Regions from separate parts of the Bordetella genomosp. 7 genome, predicted to be linked through region 2. Evidence: predicted binding sites of a transcription regulator. Region 2 holds the regulator's gene; each other region holds the start of a gene.
The links. Region 2 encodes LexA, which represses DNA repair genes until DNA is damaged. Its sites were predicted from a motif close to ACTGTATNNNNATACAGT; they were not measured.

Region 1: the regulator LexA is predicted to act here: its motif matches at 1,842-1,859, upstream of CAL18_RS16775 (putative DNA modification/repair radical SAM protein).
Region 3: the regulator LexA is predicted to act here: its motif matches at 1,668-1,685, upstream of CAL18_RS16380 (VRR-NUC domain-containing protein).

Annotation. Positions count from the first base shown of each region.
Region 1 covers NZ_NEVI01000022.1:18,889-22,161, forward strand. The annotation lists gene CAL18_RS16770 (UdgX family uracil-DNA binding protein) at 1-637, opposite strand, end outside; gene CAL18_RS16775 (putative DNA modification/repair radical SAM protein) at 634-1,839, opposite strand; gene CAL18_RS16780 (isocitrate lyase/PEP mutase family protein) at 1,949-2,776, shown strand; gene CAL18_RS16785 (methylated-DNA--[protein]-cysteine S-methyltransferase) at 2,892-3,273, shown strand, end outside.
Region 2 covers NZ_NEVI01000014.1:359,592-362,864, forward strand. The annotation lists gene CAL18_RS08630 (amino acid aminotransferase) at 1-1,108, shown strand, start outside; gene lexA (transcriptional repressor LexA) at 1,327-2,010, shown strand; gene lon (endopeptidase La) at 2,149-3,273, opposite strand, start outside.
Region 3 covers NZ_NEVI01000020.1:82,805-86,077, reverse strand. The annotation lists gene CAL18_RS16390 (AI-2E family transporter) at 1-606, shown strand, start outside; gene CAL18_RS16385 (phytanoyl-CoA dioxygenase family protein) at 664-1,434, shown strand; gene CAL18_RS16380 (VRR-NUC domain-containing protein) at 1,698-3,273, shown strand, end outside.

The DNA of each region.
Region 1 (3,273 bases), on a different contig from region 2:
GCAACGCCTGCGCGTCGGCGGGCGCGTCGGTAATGCGCAGGGCGCTGCCATCCCAGTGGGCCAGGCCGTGCGGCGTGCCTATGCACCACGTCGCATGGCCCATGCGGCGCGCAAAGTGATCGGCGGCGTCGGCCAGCACATCGTGCCGGGGCTCATACCAGGCCACGTACTGCGGCATGCCGGGGCGATCGCTGCGACGAAAGCGGACATAGGCGATCATGTCATGGTGGTCGCGGCGTACGGCCTTGGCCATGGCATGCAGCCGCGCGCCGTCTTCATCGGCCGCCGATACGCCGGCCCGGTCGCCGTGCGTATAACGCCACAGAACGCGATACAGCAAAGCCCACGGCCGTGGCGACCGATACTGCGCGGCCTCGCGCAGCAGTTGCGCGAACTCTCTGGAAATACGCACCTGCGGCGGCGCCGGGGGCACGCCCGGGCAAGGCGCTTCGGCGTGGGGCTCATCGCCAGGCGCGGCATAGTCCAGCGCAATCTGCGCGGCCTGTGGCTGATGCGGCGCGTCTTCCCAGGCAAGGGTTTCAGGGGGCCATTGCGCCGCGAGCGCGATCAGGGCCTGTTTGCGCCACCCGGCGTAGGTGGGCGTCACGACAAGCCTGCGTTGAACGGCGTGGCTCATAGCAGGGACAACTGTGCCGGGGCGGGGCTGAGCGCCCGGCGCAGTTGTTCAGAGGTGGGGTCGGCCAGCGGCGGCCGGTAATCTTGCACGACGACGAAGGGCCGCAGCTTTTGCATGGGGCAACGCAGGCGCACCAGGTCTTGGTAGCGCACGGCTCGCAGGCGGCGCAATTCGACCAGGCGCTGGGCGTTGCGTATGCCTATGCCGGGCACGCGCGCCACCAGCCGTAGCGGCGCGCGGTTAAGATCCACCGGAAACAGGTCGCGGTGCGCCAATGCCCACGCCAGCTTGGGATCGATGTCCAGCGGCAGGTCGCCCGAGCCCTGGAACAATTCTTCGGCGCGATAGCCGTAGCCGCGCAACAGGAAATCGGCCTGGTACAGGCGATGCTCGCGCAACAGGGGCGGCGCCTGCGCGGGAAGGCCGGAGGGGCTGTCGGGGATGGGGCTGAAGGCGGAGTAATACACGCGCTTGAGCTTGTACGCGCCATACAGCGCCTGCGCGGTATTCAGGATGGCGCGGTCGTCCGCGTCGTCGGCGCCGACGATCATCTGCGTGCTTTGCCCCGCCGGCGCGTTGCGGCGTTTTTCTTCGCGCGCGGTTTCCTGCGCCAGGCGGATCGAGCCCATGGCCCGCTTGATGGTGCCGGCGTTCTTCTCGGGCGCCAGGCGGTACAGGCCCTTGTCGGTGGGCAGTTCGATATTGACGCTGAGCCGGTCGGCATACTGGCCGGCAAGCGTAATAAGGCGCGGGTCGGCGTCGGGGATGGTTTTCAGGTGGATGTAGCCGCGAAACTGGTGGGTTTCGCGCAGCGACCGGGCCACCTGCACCAGTTGTTCCATGGTGTAGTCGGCATTGCGGATGATGCCCGAGCTCAGGAACAGCCCGTCGATGTAGTTGCGCCGGTAGAAGTCGAGCGTGAGATCGACCACTTCGCGCGGCAGGAACCGCGCGCGCGGCACGTTGCTGGATCGCCTGTTGACGCAGTACTGGCAGTCGTACTGGCAGAAATTGGTAAGCAGTATCTTCAGTAACGAGACGCACCGGCCGTCGGGCGTGAAGCTGTGGCAGATGCCCGCGCCCGTGCTGGCGCCCAGCCCCGCGCGCCCTTTGGAGTCGCGGCGCGGCGCGCCGCTGCTGGCGCATGACGCGTCGTATTTGGCGGCGTCAGCCAGAATTTCGAGCTTGGTGGCGATTTCCATATACTGTATATTTATACAGCAAAATTGCCTGCCGCCTGGTGTTGCAATGCCCCGCATGCCGGGTAAATTGTGGGGCACGTCCCGCCGCTATTCCACGGAGCCAGCCGTCATGACCGCCACTTTCACTCCCGCCTGCACAACCTTCCGTGCCCTGCACGAAAACGGCTGCTTTATCCTGCCCAACCCCTGGGACGCGGGCAGCGCCAGGTTTCTGCAAAGCCTGGGCTTCAAGGCGTTGGCCACCACCAGCTCGGGCATGGCCTGGTCTCGCGCCCGACCAGATGGCGGCGCAAGCCTGGACACGGTGCTGGCGCACCTGCGCACCATGGTGGCGGCTACGCCGCTGCCGCTGAACGCCGACTTCGAAAACGGCTATGCCGACGACGCCGAAGGCGTGGCGCGCAACGTGCGGCTGGCCGTCGAAACCGGCGTGGCGGGGCTATCCATCGAAGACGCCACCGGCGACGCCGCCCAGCCACAATATTCACTTGGCGTCGCAGTGCAGCGCCTGCAGGCAGCGCGCAGCGCCATCGACGCGGCGGGCACCGGCACATTGCTGGTGGGGCGCGCCGAAAATTTCATCGCGGGCAACCCCGACCTGCACGACACCATCGCCCGCCTGCAGGCGTACGCCGAGGCGGGGGCCGATTGTCTGTACGCGCCGGGCATACACACACGCGAACAGATCCGTGCGGTGGTCGCCGCGGTCGCGCCCAAGCCAGTCAACTTGCTGGTAGGCTCGACCACCGAACTCAGCCTGGACGACATCGCGTCGCTGGGCGTGCGGCGCATCAGCGTAGGCGGCGCGCTGGCGCGCTCGGCATGGGCAGGGTTTATGCGCGCCGCGCAATTGCTGGCACAGGGCCACCTGGACACCGCGTTTGCCGACGCGGCCCAGGGCAGCCAGCTCAATGCCTTGTTCGGCGCCCGCCCATGACCGGAAACATCCAGCGCAAGAAGGCGAGTGTGCGCCATGACGGCGACGCCTACACTGACATGACCACGCTTGCCTGCGCCCCCACGCGCAGGCAGCGCCCGCAAGGAGCCTGATCATGTCATACACCTGCAAGACCATCGCCACGCCCGTAGGGCAGCTTACGCTGGTGGCGCGCCAGATGAAGCTGGTGGCCGTTCTCTGGGAAAACGACCGGCCCGGCCGGGTCCCGCTGGGCCCCCTGAATCACGATCCGCACGATCCCGTGCTGTGCGAAGCCGAACGCCAGCTCGGCGAATACTTCTCCGGGCATCGCGATACGTTCGATCTGCCGCTGGACTTCCACTACGGCACCGAATTTCAAAAACAGGTCTGGAACGCGTTGCTGACCATCCCGTACGGCCAGACCCGCAGCTATCGCGACATCGCCGCGCAGATCGGCCGCGACAAGGCGGTGCGCGCCGTGGGCGCGGCCAATGGTCGCAACCCCTTGTCGATCG
Region 2 (3,273 bases):
CCTGGGCGTGGGTGTGTACTACGACGACGATGGCCGTATTCCGCTGCTGTCGGCGGTGCGCAAGGCGGAAATCGCGCGCATCGAGGCCGCGTCGGCGCGGGGTTACCTGCCGATCGAAGGCATCGCCGGCTACAACAAAGGCGCGCAAACGCTGCTGCTGGGCGCGGACTCCTCCCTGGCCGCAGAAGGCCGCGTCCTGACCGCCCAGGCGCTGGGCGGCACCGGCGCCCTGAAGATCGGCGCCGACTTCCTGCGCCAGTTGCTGCCGCAATCCAGAGTGCTGATCAGCAACCCCAGCTGGGAGAACCACCGGGCGCTGTTCGAACGCGCGGGCTTCACGGTCGATACGTATGCCTACTACGACCCGGCCACTCATGGCCTGGACTTCCCGGGCATGCTGGCCTCGCTGCAGGCCGCGCCGGAACAGACCATCGTGGTGCTGCACGCGTGCTGCCACAACCCCACCGGCGTCGACCCGACGCCCGAGCAATGGCAGCAGATCGCACAGGTCGTCAAGGCGCGCAACCTGGTGCCCTTCCTCGACATCGCCTACCAGGGCTTTGGCGCAGGCCTGCAGGAAGACGCCGCGGTAGTGCGCCTGTTTGCAAGCCTGGGGCTGACCATGCTGATCAGCTCGTCGTTCTCCAAATCGTTCTCGCTGTACGGCGAACGGGTGGGCGCGCTGACTGTAGTGGCCGGCAACAAGGACGAAGCCACGCGCGTGCTCAGCCAGCTCAAGCGCGTCATCCGCACCAACTATTCGAACCCGCCCACGCACGGCGGCACGGTGGTCTCCACCGTGCTGAATACGCCGGAGCTCTATGCGCTGTGGGAAGAAGAACTGGCTGGCATGCGCGACCGCATCCGCCTGATGCGCAAGGAACTGGTCGAGAAAATCGCCGCCGCAGGCGCCACGCAGGACTTCAGCTTCGTGCTGCAGCAGCGCGGAATGTTCTCGTATTCCGGCCTGACCTCCGCTCAGGTGGACGTCCTGCGCGAGCAACATGGCATTTACGCTGTGTCCAGCGGCCGCATCTGCGTGGCGGCCTTGAACAGCCGCAATATCGACACCGTCGCCAACGCGATCGCCGCAGTCATCAAGCAGTAAGCCCGGCCACTGCGCAGCAAGGCCCGTCCGGCAAAGGACGGGCCTTTTTTGTTGCGAGTCGGCTTTCCCCGCGGCCGGATCCGCGGCGACGCTCGTCCATGCCACACCCGTGCAACAAACCGGGCAGCCGCTCCCGCTGCGCGGCGCTTGCATTTTCGCCCGCGCTCGTCCAGAATCCACGCTGTATATCCATACAGTCCGCCTTTCGGATCATCGCCATGGCCACTAAACTCACCGACCGCCAGCAGGAAATCCTGGATCTCATCCGGGTTACGGTCGAGCGCACCGGTTTTCCTCCCACGCGGGCAGAAATCGCCCGCGCGCTGGGGTTCCGCTCGCCCAACGCCGCCGAAGACCATCTCAAGGCGCTGGCGCGCAAAGGGGCCATTGAACTCACAGCCGGCGCGTCGCGCGGCATACGCCTGAAAGACGCCGGCCACTCCTCCGCATCCGCTGCCGCCGCATCCGCTGCTGCATCGTCCGCGCTGGCCGGCATGGCCGACACCGTCGGGCGGCTGCTGCTGCCGCTGGTGGGCCGGGTGGCGGCCGGCAGCCCCATCCTGGCTGCCGAACACGTCGAGCGCGAAATCGGCGTCGACCCAGCCTTGTTCGCGCAGGCTCCCGACTACCTGTTGAAGGTACGCGGCATGAGCATGCGCGACGCAGGCATTCTGGAAGGCGACCTGCTCGCGGTAAAACGCGCCGCCGACGCTCGCAACGGGCAGATCATCGTCGCCCGCCTGGGTGACGACGTCACCGTCAAGCGCTTGCAGCGCCGCCAGGGTCGCATCGAGCTGCTGCCCGAAAACCCCGACTTCTCTCCCATCCTCGTCGACAACACTCAGGAATTCGCGCTTGAAGGTATTGCGGTAGGGCTGATTCGCACCCAACCGTTGCACTAAGGCGCCGCCGGCCTGGCCAAGGCGGCATCCCGCCGGCCCACAACGAGAGTCTCCGCGCCGGCAACGGTGTGCAAAAAAAACAGGGCGCCATATAGCGCCCTGTTTTTTTGCCCGGGCGGATAACCGCCCCTACAACCCTTAATGCTTGAAGACAGGGTCTGTCGGCGCAGGGTCGGCCGGCTTGCTGACCAGCGGCTCTTTCACGGCATCATCGTCGGCCAGGGGTTCGGGCTGGCGCTCAAGCGCCAGTTCCAGCACCTTGTCGATCCAGCGCACCGGCACGATCTCGAGCTGGTTCTTGACGTTGTCCGGAATCTCGGCCAAGTCTTTGACGTTTTCCTCGGGGATCAACACCGTCTTGATACCGCCACGATGCGCGGCCAACAGCTTTTCTTTCAAGCCACCGATGGGCAGCACCTCGCCGCGCAGGGTGATTTCGCCGGTCATGGCAACGTCGGCGCGCACGGGAATACCCGAAAGCGCCGAAACCATGGCCGTCGTGATGGCGATACCAGCCGAAGGGCCGTCCTTGGGGGTTGCGCCTTCAGGCACGTGTACGTGCATGTCGCGCTTTTCGAAAACACCGTCGGCAAAGCCCAGACGACGCGCCCGCGAGCGCACCACGGTGCGCGCGGCTTCTACCGATTCCTTCATGACGTCGCCCAGCGAACCCGTGCGCTGAATCGCGCCCTTGCCCGGCATGTCGGCGACTTCGATGGTCAGCAGGTCGCCGCCCACTTCGGTCCAGGCAAGCCCCGTGACCTGTCCGATCTGGTTCTCTTTCTCGGCCATGCCGAAGGTGTAACGCCGCACGCCCAGGTAATCGTTGAGGTTGTCGGCATTGACATGCACCGGCGCCGGCTGCGCGGGCTTGCCTTCGGCCTTGGCTTTGTCGGCTTCGGACAGCAGTTCCTTGACCACCTTGCGGCAAATCTTGCCGACTTCGCGCTCGAGCGCACGCACGCCGGCTTCGCGGGTGTAATACCGCACGATATCGCGCAGGGCCGAATCATCGACCGTAAGCTCGGACTCTTTCAGCCCATTGTTCTTCATCAGCTTGGGCAGCAGGTGGTCACGAGCGATGTGAACCTTTTCGTCTTCGGTGTAACCCGACAGGCGAATGACTTCCATACGGTCGAGCAGGGCCGGCGGAATGTTCAGCGTATTGCTGGTTGCCACGAACATGACATCAGACAGGTCGAAGTCGACCTCGACGTAATGGTCCTGGAACGTGTGGTTCTGTTCGGGGTCGAGCACTTCAAG
Region 3 (3,273 bases), on a different contig from region 2:
GTGGTCTTCATGCTGATCACACTGTTTTTCGTCTACAAAGACGGCGACCGCATGATCGCGCAGCTGGACGTACTGGGCGAGCGCATCCTGCCTGCGCGCTGGCAGCGTTTCTCGCGGGTGGTGCCCGCCACGGTGGGGTCCACCGTTACCGGCATGAGCCTGATCGCCGCGGGCGAGGGCGTGGTGCTCGGCATTGCATACTGGCTGGCGGGCGTGCCGTCGCCCGTGCTGCTGGGCGTGGTAACGGGCTTCATGGCCCTGATTCCCGGCGGGGCTCCGCTGTCGTTCACCCTGGTTTCGCTGTACCTGGTGGGGTCGGGGCACCTGGTGGCGGGGCTGGCGCTGTTTGCCTGGGGCACCATTGAACTGTTCATTGTCGACAAGACGCTGCGCCCGCGCCTGGTGGGCGGGCCGGTCAAACTGCCGTTCCTGCCCACTTTTTTCGGGCTGGTGGGCGGCGTAAAAACCATGGGCATCGTCGGCCTGTTCGTCGGGCCGGTGCTGATGGCGCTGCTGGTTGCGGTGTGGCGCGAATGGGTGCGCAATGTCGAGCAAGAGCGTGACGCGGCCCGGCTGCAGCCGGCCGCGGAATCGGGCGACAATTGATATCCGCCCGTTGGGCGGGCATAACGTGTACGGGCTTACATCTTCCCGAGGTTGAGAATGTCTGCATCATGCGTGGCCGAGCAATTGGCCACTCTGCGTCGGCAGGGCTATGTCGTAGTACGGCAATTCGCGCCTGCCGCAGTGGTCACGGCGCTGCGCGACGAAGCCGAGCGCCAATTGGCCAGCCAGGCCGGGCCCATCGAGTACGAAGCCGATCTGCAGTACCCTGGCGCGCCACCGTCGCGCCAGGCGCCGGGCGGGGCCACCGCAAGGCGCCTGCTGGGCGCCTTTGGCCGTGGCCCGCAGTTCAAGGCGTGGGCTACGTCGCCCGCCGTGGCCGCCTGGCTGCGCGCGTACTTCGGCGAAACGCCTGTGCTGTCCACCGTGCATCACAACTGCGTGATGACCAAGCATCCCGCGTATGGCAGCCTTACGGGCTGGCACCAGGACATCCGCTATTGGTCGTTCAGCCAGCCCGAGCTGGTGTCGGTGTGGCTGGCGCTGGGGCCGGAAACCGCCGAAAACGGCGGGTTGTACTTCATCCCGGGCTCGCACACGGCGTCTTATTCTGCCGAGCAGTTCGACGAGAAAAAATTCTTCAGGGATGAACTACCGGAAAACCGGCGCTGGATCCAGCAGGCGGTCTGCCCCGAACTGGCGCCTGGCGACGTGGTGTTCTTTCATTGCCGGACTCTGCATGCCGCCCGCCAGAACGGCACCGACCGCGTGAAGTTCTCGCTGGTTCACACGTACCACCCGCAAAGCTGCCTGCCCCTGCCAGGCAGCCGCTCGGCGTCTGCGCCCGGCGTACCGCTGGGCGACGAATAACGCAGCAGGTTCCGTCTGACACCTTTGGGTCAGCCTCCGCGTGGAGGGCCGGCCTGGCTCATCGGGGTCACCTGGGCTGTATCGCAGCGGTGTCTGACACCTTTGGAGTCAGACACCGGGTAGCGGGCGGCCTGGCTTATCGAGGGGCTGTCTGTGGCGTGTGGGGTGTCAGGCTCCGAAGGTGCCTGACACCGCCGACTCTTGTCCGCGCCCATGCCCGGTTTGGTACTATAACTGGACATTTATCCAGCTCTTCGGCCGCCATGCTGCCGCCCCACCGCTTTTACTACCTGCACAACTTCCAGCGCGCGCTGCAAGTCGTGGCCAGCCGCTGCGCGGACTTGCTCGACCCCGCCGAGCACGACTTTCTTCGCCAGTTCGCCATGCTTTCCCAGCCCGCGCAGGCGCTGTTCGTGCGCATGGCGATGCGGCGCGGCCCATGGTTTCGCGCCAGTCGGCTGGTGTACGAAGAAATCCCGGACGTGCCCGCGGCCGCCGCTGCCCTGGCGCAACGGGGCTGGCTGGACGCCGCCGCGCCCATGACGCTCGACGAGCTCTTCGGCCTTTGCACCTTGCCAGAGCTGCGGGCCATCTTTGCCGGGCAGGCGCCCGCATCCGCGCGCAAGTCCGACCTGCTCGAAACCCTGCGCGCGCGCCATGACCAGCCGCGCACCTGCGCGCAATGGTGCGGGCCTTCCTGGGAACCCGCCTGGCGCTTCATGCTCGGCGAATGCTGCGATCGCCTGCGCCTGATGTTCTTCGGCAACTTGCACCAGGACTGGTCGGAATTCGTCCTGGCCGACCTGGGCATTTTCCAGTACGAAGCGGTTCCCTTTGATGCCGCCGCGCGCGCATTCCAAAATCGCGACGACGTCGACCGATACCTTGCCCTGCACGCCTGCCGCCAGGCGCTGGAAGACGGCGCGCCGCCCGCCGGGCTCTTGCCCCACATCCAGGCATGCGCCAGTGCCAACCCCTGGATCGAACAACGCCGGGCCAAGACGCTGATGCGCGTGGGCCAGGCCTGCGAACGCGCGCAAGACTGGCAGGCGGCGCTCCAGGTGTACCAGCATTGCCAATATCCGGGCGCACGCCACCGGCGCATCCGCGTTCTGGAACGCATGGGCAAACATCGCGAATCGCTGGGGCTGGCCCTGCAGGCACTGGACGCGCCCGAAAACGAAGAAGAGCACCAGCGGGTGGCGCGCATGTTGCCGCGCCTGCGGCGCAACGCCGGCCACCCCGCGGCCCCCAGGGCGGGCAGGCTCGTGCCGCGCCGGCTGGATCTGACGCTGCCGCGTCCGGCCCGGCCGCAGCCCGTCGAGCACGTTGCGCGCGACCACCTGCACTGCGATACCGCGCCGGTGTACTACGTTGAAAATACGCTCATCACATCTTTGTTCGGCCTGCTGTGCTGGCAGGCCGTTTTCGCGCCCGTGCCTGGCGCGTTCTTCCATCCCTTTCAGCGCGGCCCGGCCGACCTGCACGCGCCCGATTTCGCGCAGCGCCGCGCCGGGTTGTTCGCGACCAGCCTTGCGCAACTCGACACCGGCGGCTATCGCGACGTCATCCTCCACAACTATGCCGGCAAGGCAGGGGTGCAGTCGCCGTTCGTCTTCTGGGGCGCGCTGTCCGAACCCTTGCTGCACACGGCGCTGGGCTGCCTGCCGCCCCAACACCTGAAACTGTTCTTCACGCGCATACTGCAAAACGTCGGAAGCAACTGCACCGGCTTGCCGGATCTTGTTCGTTTCTGGCCGGCGCAAAAGCGCTACGAGCTCATCGAGGTAAAGGGGCCGGGCGACAAACTCCAAGACAACCAGGTGCGATGGCTGCAGT